3 regions of the Anaerostipes stercorihominis genome follow, and region 3 is predicted to be linked to each of the others. Evidence: predicted binding sites of a transcription regulator. Region 3 holds the regulator's gene; each other region holds the start of a gene.
What was found. Region 3 encodes Rex, which represses fermentation and respiration genes when NADH is low (regulators of the CRP and FNR family bind a similar motif). Its sites were predicted from a motif close to ATTGTTAANTANTTAACAAT; they were not measured.
Positions count from the first base shown of each region.

Region 1: a site for Rex is predicted at 1,845-1,864, ahead of AC27EF_RS03765 (acyl-CoA dehydrogenase family protein). Genes of this name have one in related genera too.
Region 2: a site for Rex is predicted at 1,378-1,397, ahead of AC27EF_RS01885 (shikimate dehydrogenase). Genes of this name have one in related genera too.

Region 1 is NZ_BAAJCL010000002.1:349,000-352,271, reverse strand. Features, by position in the region: gene AC27EF_RS03770 (electron transfer flavoprotein subunit beta) at 1-570, opposite strand, end outside; gene AC27EF_RS03765 (acyl-CoA dehydrogenase family protein) at 597-1,739, opposite strand; gene AC27EF_RS03760 (acetyl-CoA C-acetyltransferase) at 1,938-3,122, opposite strand; gene AC27EF_RS03755 (tRNA threonylcarbamoyladenosine dehydratase) at 3,214-3,272, opposite strand, start outside.
Region 2 is NZ_BAAJCL010000001.1:371,836-375,107, reverse strand. Features, by position in the region: gene AC27EF_RS01895 (oxidoreductase) at 1-222, opposite strand, end outside; gene AC27EF_RS01890 (LysR family transcriptional regulator) at 357-1,247, opposite strand; gene AC27EF_RS01885 (shikimate dehydrogenase) at 1,443-2,318, shown strand; gene AC27EF_RS01880 (MFS transporter) at 2,352-3,272, shown strand, end outside.
Region 3 is NZ_BAAJCL010000005.1:18,619-21,890, forward strand. Features, by position in the region: gene AC27EF_RS06840 (NAD(P)H-hydrate dehydratase) at 1-816, opposite strand, end outside; gene acpS (holo-ACP synthase) at 813-1,175, opposite strand; gene AC27EF_RS06850 (redox-sensing transcriptional repressor Rex) at 1,179-1,829, opposite strand; gene AC27EF_RS06855 (ABC-F family ATP-binding cassette domain-containing protein) at 2,050-3,272, shown strand, end outside.

The DNA of each region.
Region 1 (3,272 bases), on a different contig from region 3:
TACTGACATATATCTTGGTTCTGCCAGCTCTGCCAGAGCTGTGAGCAGGCAAGGAGTTTTAATCTCAATGATCTGATGACGGTCCTCAAACTGCCTCTGAACAACCAAAGTATCTTCTGCCTCCACCTCAATGTTCTCTACATAGCTTACCTGCGCAATTCCCAGATGTTCTGCAATCTGAGGTCCAACCTGCGCGGTATCTCCATCAATGGCCTGACGTCCGGTAAAAATCACATCATAATCTAACTTCATCAGTGCCGCTGCAATGGTGGAAGAAGTTGCCCATGTATCGGCTCCTCCGAACGCCCGGTCTGAAATTAAAATGGCATCGTCACATCCCATCGCTAACGCTTCTCTCAACGCAACATCTGCCTGAGGCGGTCCCATGGAAACGACAGTTACTGTACTGCCCGGGCATTTTTCTTTTAATTGAAGAGCCGCCTCAATTCCAGCTTTGTCATCCGGATTAATAATACTCGGAACGCCGTCTCGAATCAAAGTATTGGTTTTTGGATCTAATTTTACTTCCGTTGTATCTGGTACTTGTTTTGCACAAACAACAATCTTCATTCTCTTGTTCTCCTTCTCTCTTACTCTTATCTTAATAATCCGCCGCCGACAATCATTTTCATAGCCTCTGATGTACCTTCATAAATTTCTGTAATCTTGGCATCACGGTACATCCTCTCTACCGGATACTCTCTGGAATATCCGTAACCGCCAAGCATCTGAACTGCTGCTCTTGTAACTTCCACTGCCACATCTGATGCAAACAGCTTACACATTGCAGCCAGAGGCGCAAAGTTTTCATGATCGTCCTTTGCTTTTGCAGCTCTCCACACCATTAAGCGGGCAGCATCAATTTTTGTCTGAAGTGACGCAATTAAAAACTGAGTGTTCTGGAATTTTGCAATCGGTTTTCCAAACTGTTTTCTTTCCTTTATATATTTTATGGCTTCATTTAACGCACCCTGAGCAATTCCGACAGACTGAGCTCCAATACCGATACGTCCTCCTGCCAAAGCTCCCATTGCAATTTTATATCCCATTCCTTCTTTTCCTATTAGATTTTCTTTTGGAACTTTTACATCAACCAACGCAACCTCCGCGTTGGATGCCGCACGGATTCCCATACGCGGAATATCTTTGCTGACCGTTAGCCCTTCTGTGTTCCGGTCTACAATAAACGCAGACATTCCTCTTGTTCCGGCGCTTTTATCCGTATAAGCAAAAATAACAAAGGTATCAGCAAATCCAGAATTGGTAGTGAATACTTTCTGCCCATTTAATACATAAAAATCTCCGTCTAATTTCGCAGTGGTTTTCACACCGCTGGCATCTGTACCCGCTCCCGGCTCTGTCAATCCAAAACATCCGATACTGCTTCCATTAACCAACGGGCGTAAATATTTTTGTTTTTGTTCTTCTGAAGCATAATCATGAATGCAGGAACAACACAAAGAGGTATGTACAGAAATTGTAATTCCCGCACTGGCATCGACTTTTGAGACTTCTTCCATTGCCAGCGTATACGTTAATACATCCGCTCCTTCACCGCCGTATTCCTTAGAATACGGAATTCCCATCAAACCATATTGTTTCATTTTTGCCAGCAGATCCATATCAAACTTCTCTGCTTCGTCCATATCTCTGGAAATTGGTTTAATTTCATTTTCAGCGAAACTTTTGAACAATTCTTTTGCAAGCAGCTGCTCCTTCGTCAATTTAAATTCCACCATTTTTGTCACCCTCCTGTTGGTAAAATATTTTTCTCATAAAATTTTTGTGTACATAATTTTAGCGTACTAATATTTAGTACGCTAAGTATATATCAATCTTTATTTTATGTCAAGGATTTAACAAGTGTTTTTTTCATGTATACAATATTTTTTTGCGTGCCCTGCGTGTTTTGCAATGCAAAAAATTCACACACAGAATTATGGACGCTCTACAATCAAGGTCGTGCCCATTCCGCCGCCAATGCAAAGAGTAGCCAAGCCAATTTTCTTGCTGCGTTTTTGCATTTCATACAATAATGTGATAAGAATTCTGGCTCCTGAGCACCCAATCGGGTGCCCCAATGCTATGGCTCCGCCATTGACATTCACAATATCCTGCGAAAACTCCAGCTCTCTGCATACTGCCGTTGCCTGTGCGGCAAATGCCTCATTGGCTTCCACCAGTTCAATATCCTTTGAAGTCAGTCCTGCTTTTTTCATCGCTTTTTTGCACGCAGAAATCGGTCCCACTCCCATGATGGAAGGATCTACTCCGGCAGAGCCATAAGAACGAATCACTGCCATTGGCTGAATTCCCAATTCATCTGCTTTTTCTTTGGACATCACAATTAGCATTGCCGCTCCGTCATTGATTCCGGAAGCATTTCCCGCCGTGACCGTTCCCCCTTCCTTTTTAAATGCCGGACGAAGTTTGGCAAGCTTTTCTTTGGTTGTTCCGAATTTCGGATGTTCATCGGTGTCGAAGATCACAGGTTCTCCTTTTCTCTGCGGAACTTCCACCGGCACAATCTCATCTTTAAATCTCCCGGATTCTATGGCTGCCTGTGCACGTTTCTGACTGCGCTCTGCCATCTCATCCTGCATCTCTCTTGTAATTTTGTACTGCTCGGCAACATTCTCTGCCGTAATTCCCATATGATAGTCATAAAATGCATCCCATAATCCATCTTTTACCATGGTATCCACTGTTACCGTGTCATTCATCCGCATACCGAATCTGGCATTGGTCAGGGCGTACGGCGCATTGCTCATACTCTCTGTTCCCCCGCATAAAACAATTTCTGCATCTCCTGCTTTGATCGTCTGTGCTGCAAGACTTACAGACCGAAGACCGGAACCGCAGACTTTGTTGATTGCAAACGCCGGTACTTCTTTTGGTACGCCTGCATGAATGGCAACCTGTCTTGCTACATTCTGTCCAAGACTTCCCGATAAAACGTTTCCGATCATGACCTCATCAATCGTTGACGGATCGATTCCTGCCCGTGCAATGGCTTCCTTGGCTGCTACAGCACCCAAGGTTACTGCACTGACATTTTTCAATCCTCCGCCGAGGGAACCGATTGCTGTTCTGACTGCAGATGCAATCACTACTTCTCTCATGAATTGTCCTCCTTTTTCCTTTAAGTATTTAGTGTGCTAACTATTTGTATGCTATATTGTATCATTGAAAGAACAATTCGTCAATCAAATTTTAAAAAGCACCCGTCAAATCTTTGACAACTTCCCCGGCGACAATGAGTCCTGCCACAG
Region 2 (3,272 bases), on a different contig from region 3:
TGTACCGTTAGAACCAAGGGGAGAGTCAACACTGGCATTTTCTACCATAATTAATCCAACGCCGCCTTTTGCTCTTTCGGTGTAATAGTCAATGTGTAAGAAGCTCATCTCACCGGTTTGTTCTCCGTAGTTTGTTCCCATCGGAGTCATCATAATACGATTCCTCATGGTCATATTTTTAATGGTCAGTGGTGAAAAAATATTTTTATAATTGCACTTCATAAGAATTGAAACCTCCAAAAAAATAAATCCATAATCTCCAAGAGGCTGTTATCATAAAATCTGGGTGAATGACTTATGATGCTTCTATCATAACACAGAGTTAATTATTTAACAAATCAATGTTTTTTGAAAAATCAATAAATTTTATCTATGGTATTCCTGACAAAATCAATGAATTTGCGAACGGCAGGAATCATAGGTTTTTCTTTTAGATAAGCCATATAGACCGTATGATATGGCTTTACATTATCCAGATGAAGAATTTCAATTTCATATTCTCGAAGTGATTCCACATGTGCTACAAAGCCGATTCCAAAATTTTCTGCAACCAAAGAAGCGATGGCATTTTCATCCGAGGTTTCAAAAGCAATCGATGGATTCATATGGTTTTGCCGATAAATGGAATGTGTGTATTGTCCCAGTCCGGATGTTTTATCATATCCGATCACAGGATAGGATAATAAATCTTCGAGAACCAGAGGCTTCTTGTGTTTTAGAGGATGCTCTAACGGTGTAATGATAACCATTTCCTGATTTATGACCGGAACAAATTCAATGGAAGTCTCTTCCGGAACGTAAGAGCCGAAAATAATGTCGTATTTTTCAGATTTCAAGTCGATAATTAAACGCTTGGTAATTTCCTGACTTAAAGAGAAGGTAATATCATGATTTTGCTCATGATTTAAAAAGCTCCGGACAAGTCGGGGGATATAGCTTTTGGCAAGAGGAAATACATAGCCGATGTCAATGTGTCCGCTGGAACTTCCAGCAAGAGATTTCATTTTTTGTTCTGCAATATTGATTTCCTCAAGAATACGATCGACATGGTCTAAAAAAATACGCCCGTATTTTGTTAATGCAATATTACGCCCGTTTTTTTGGAAAAGAGAGACTCCTAATTCTTCTTCCAGATTGGCAATGGAACGGCTTAAACTGGGCTGAGAGATATTTAATTCATTGGCAGCCTGATGGTAATGCTGCAATTTTGCAACTTTTTGAAAATAATAAAGCTGATTTAAATTCATAAGAACCTTCCTTAATTTAATATCTTTTGGGTAGTGTTATTGTATCATAATTGATAGCGAAAAGCTATCAAAAAACAGGAAAATATATATTAGAAGTATCAATCAAAGTACGTTATAATAAAGTCATAAGGTTGTTAAAAAATTAACTTTTGGGTGAATGCAGCAGCGAACATATTTTTTTAAGGAGTGAAAACTATGGCAGAGAGAATTACAGGACACACAGAATTAATTGGTTTGATGGCTTATCCGATCAGACATTCAAGCTCACCGGCAATGCACAATGAAGCTTTTGCTACATTGGGACTTGATTATGCATACCTTGCATTTGAGGTTGATAACAGTACATTGGAAGATGCGGTAAAAGGGCTTCGTGCGCTGAAACTGGTTGGTTCCAACGTATCTATGCCGAATAAAACCGTAGTAGGGCAGTATTTGGACGAGCTTTCTCCGGCAGCAAAAATGGCGGGAGCCGTAAACACCATTGTCAATGACCACGGAAAATTAATCGGACATATTACAGATGGAATCGGCTATATGCAGTCACTAAAAGATAATGATATTGATGTTATCGGTAAGAAAATGACGATCGCGGGTGCCGGAGGAGCTGCAACAGCAATTGAAATTCAGGCAGCACTTGATGGTGTGAAAGAAATGTCTATTTTCAATATTAAAGACAAATTCTGGGCGAATGCAGAAGAAACAGTAAAGAAAATTCGTGAGAATACAGACTGTGTCGTAAATCTTTATGATTTGGATGATAAAGAAAAATTAAGAGAAGAGATCGCAGGCAGTTACTTATTTGCACAGGCGACAGGTGTTGGAATGAAACCGCTGGAAGGTCAGTCTGTAGTACCGGATGCATCTTTCTTCCGTCCGGATTTGATTGTAACAGATACGATTTATGCTCCAAGAGAGACTGCTTTGCTGAGAATGGCAAAAGAGGTTGGATGTAAGACAATGAATGGTCTTGGAATGATGTTGTTTCAGGGAGATGCAGCGTTCCATTTATGGACCGGAAAACATATGCCAATCGATCATATGAAAGAAGTTTTAGATATTAAATACGATTAAAAAACGAAAAAATCAGAGAGGAATATAAAAAAGATGAATAAGAAATATTTACCGAGCGCATTGATTCTGTATTTAAACTATTTTATTCATGGAATCGGATGTTCTATTTTAAGTCAGCAGGTAGTAAAAGAAATGCTTGCAGAAAACTGGGGATTGAGTGATGTAATGGCGGTTACATCCATTGCGGCAGCATTGGGATTGGGACGTTTAATTTCCCTTCCGTTTGCGGGACCGTTGTCTGACAAGCTGGGACGTCGTATTTCCGTATTAATCGGATGTGCATCCTATGTGATTTTCTTTGTAGGAATTGCTTTTTCGCCAAATACAACGGTTGCCTATATTGCGGCAGTATTAGGCGGTATTGCAAACTCTTTCTTAGATACTGCTACATATCCGGCAGTTGCTGAAATCATTTATACGTATACGGGAATTGCAACAATGGGAATTAAATTCTTTATCTCCGTTGCACAGCTGTTAATGCCGTTTTTCTTAGGATTGGTTGCGGGAACAAGCATGTCTTATCTGATGCTTCCGCTGGTTGCAGGAATTGCGATTGCGGTTCTTGGAATTCTGGCGATTTTTGCACCGCTTCCGGCAGCTTCTGAGAGCGGTAAATCAGAATCTTTTCTTAACAATTTAAAAAATGCACATTTTTCTATTGAGAGTGTAGCGTTAATTTTAATTGGATTTACAAGTACTGCAACCTTCCAGTTATGGTTAAACTGTGCGCAGACATTTGGAACGCAGATTGCCAATATTCCATCTGAAAATGTATCAGTGATGCAGACCTATTATTCTGCGGGAACTATGGTAGCATTATTTGTAACCAGTGCTCTGATTACAAAGTTTAAACAGGTGAGATTTTTGATTATTTACCCGGCAATTTCTCTTGTTATGCTGGCGCTGGTTTATATGATTCGTACCCCGATGATTTGTTATGTGGGAGCATTTGTG
Region 3 (3,272 bases):
AGACAAGACCTTCACCAGCCCTGCGCCCATTCTAAGTACTGCCTCCGCTGCAAAGCAGGCGGCGCCTGACATTGTTTCATTGCCCGCAATGACCAGTACCTTTCCGTAAGTTCCCTTGTTGGAATAATTTTCTCTTTTGGGCATGAGATTCCGAGGATTTTCAAGCGTAAATGCCGTGGCATATTTTTGTATCGTTTGGTCATGAAAACCGATGGATGCCAATCTTGTATCTCCACAATAATCTCTCCCCGGATACAGCAAATGACCTCTCTTGAATCCGCCGAACGTCACGGTAGCATCCGCACGAACGGCACATCCCATAATTTTTCCGGTATCCCCATGAATCCCGGAAGGAATATCAATCGAGAGAACCCTCTTCCCTGAAACATTGATCTGCTCAATGATCTCTTCATATTCCCCTTTGATTTCTCTTGTCAGTCCCACTCCGAAAATTCCTTCAATCAACAGATCGTAAGAAGCAATCTCTGCCTGCCGCAAAAATTGATATCCGAGATTCTCTAAAATTTTCAACTGTAATTTCAGATCCTCCGATGCTTTTTCCAAATTCCCAACAATCATAACATCCACTGAATATTGTTGTTCCAAAAGAATTCTGGCTGTGGCCAATGCATCGCCGCCATTATTTCCAATTCCCGCAATCACCAAAATTCTGGCATCTCCATTTACGCAGGACATTGCACACTCAGCTACAGCTTGGGAGGCCCTCTCCATCAAAACCAGTCCGGGAATTTTAATTTTATGAATGGTTTCCCGATCAATATCCTGCATTTCCTGACTTTTCAATACATATTTCATTGTCGTTCTCCTATTACAAAGGCCTGTACCAATGCTTCCGTATTGGTAATGGAAACATGGATTTGTTCAATTCCAAGTTTTTGTGCCATTTCTTTTGCACGTCCACAAAGGCACACAAACGGCGCGCCTTTCTTGTCTCTTAAAACTTCAATCTCAAACGGTTCTACACCGAAAAAGCCGGTTCCAAATACTTTGGAAACGGCTTCTTTTACAGCAAAATTGCCGGCTAAAGTCGCAGCATTATTCTTTGCACAAACTAATTCTTTGGTTGTAAAAATTCTTTTGAGACCACTTTGTCTTGAAAGCATTGCTCTGATTCGCTCAATTTCCACAAGATCCGTTCCAATTCCGATGATCATCGTTTACATCTCACTCTCTTCCCGATTGTGAATATTGTAAGTCAGCGTCATCAGGCTTTCTGCCAAATGTACATTCTCCACCGTAACATTTTCCGGAAGATGCAAATCAATTGGGGCGAAATTCCAAAATCCTTTGATTCCCCATTCCGCCATCTTCCGGGCAATTCCCGGCGCCTGATCCTTCGGAATGGTGAGCGCTGCAATTTTAATATCATGGGTCTTAATAAAATTCTCCAATTCGTCCGTATCAAGAACTTTAACTCCCCGAACGGAAATTCCAATCAATTTTGGATTCACATCAAACAATGCCATCACCTTATATCCGTAATCTTCATTAAAAGACTGATAGTTGGCAAGAGCCTGCCCAAGATTTCCTGCTCCGACAATAATCATATCATTGCGCTGATCAAGCCCCAGAATCTTTCCGATCTCTGTATACAAATTGTCAACATTATATCCGTAGCCCTGCTGCCCAAATCCTCCAAAATTATTCAAATCCTGACGAATCTGGGACGCAGTTACCATCATCTGCTCACTTAACTCTTTTGAGGAAATTCTAGTGATATTTTTTGCCTTCAACGCGCCAAGATAGCGAAAATACCGTGGCAGGCGCTTTATAACTGCGGATGAAATATTCTTATCTGCGTTTCCCATCTGATTCCTCCAAACATTTATTCTGTTTCTATTATATAAGATTGTCTAATATCTGTCAATCTTTCTGCCATGAATCTATCCAAAATTTCTTGAACACTTCTACAGATTTTCAGTCTTTCGGAGGAAATGCCTTTTATTTTAGAGAAAAATATGATATTCTGAAAAATAGTGTCAATTACAACAAATCGTTGTAATATCTTATTTTTGAAAGGAGTTTTCTATGATTTTATCATGCCAGAATCTCTGCAAAACATTTGTCGAAAAGCCAGTTCTCAAAAATGTATCTTTTCATTTAAATGAAAATGACCGCCTGGCAATTATCGGATATAACGGTGCCGGAAAATCTACACTCTTAAAAATTTTAATTGGAGAACTTGGGGCAGACGAAGGCAATATTTCTATAAAAAAAGATACTTCCATCGGTTATCTTGCCCAACATCAGGAACATCAATTCCATCATACCATTTTTGACGAATTGCTTTCTGTTAAAAAGGATGTTATTTTGTTGGATGAAAAAATGCGCAGATATGAGCAGGAGATGAAAGATTTAACAGGAGATGCCCTGGAACAAAAAATGAATCAATACACGCAGGCTACCCACCAATTTGAACAGATGAATGGCTTTGCCTATAAAAGTGAGATCACCGGAATATTAAAAGGTCTTGGATTCTCAGAAGAAGATTTTAACAAACAGATCAACACCCTTTCCGGCGGACAAAGAACGCGTGTTGCACTGGGAAAACTGCTTCTGAAAAATCCAGATGTACTTTTGTTGGATGAACCGACAAACCATTTGGATGTCGCATCCATTCGATGGCTGGAAACTTATCTTTCTCATTATAAAGGCGCCGTCATCATCGTTTCTCATGACCGCTATTTTCTAGACAAAATTGTCAATAAGGTTATGGAAATTGAGTTTGGTAAATCCATGCTTTTTGATGGAAACTATACAGCATTTATTGAAAAACGAAATCAAATCAAAGCAATTCGGCTGAAAGAATATAAAAACCAGCAGCAGGAAATAAAACATCAGCAAGAAGTCATCCAGAAATTAAAGCGATTCAATCGGGAGAAATCCATCCGCAGAGCTGAGAGCAGAGAAAAAGCTTTAGAAAAAATCGAAGTTCTGGAAAAACCTATGGACTATAACGCTGACATGCGCCTTTCCATTGAGCCGGAAACGATCAGCGGAAACGATGTCTTAAGTTTAAAAGATGTCGCTAAATCTTTTAATTCAAAATCTTTATTTCAAAAAATCAGCGCTGACATTTTTCGGGGAGAACGGGTTGCACTGATTGGTCCAAACGGAACCGGAAAAACTACCCTGTTAAAAATCATCTGTAAAAAGGTCAGAAAAAATGAGGGGATCATCCAACTCGGCGCCGGTGTCACCATCGGATATTACGATCAGGCTCAGGATAATTTAGATTCATCCAAAACTAT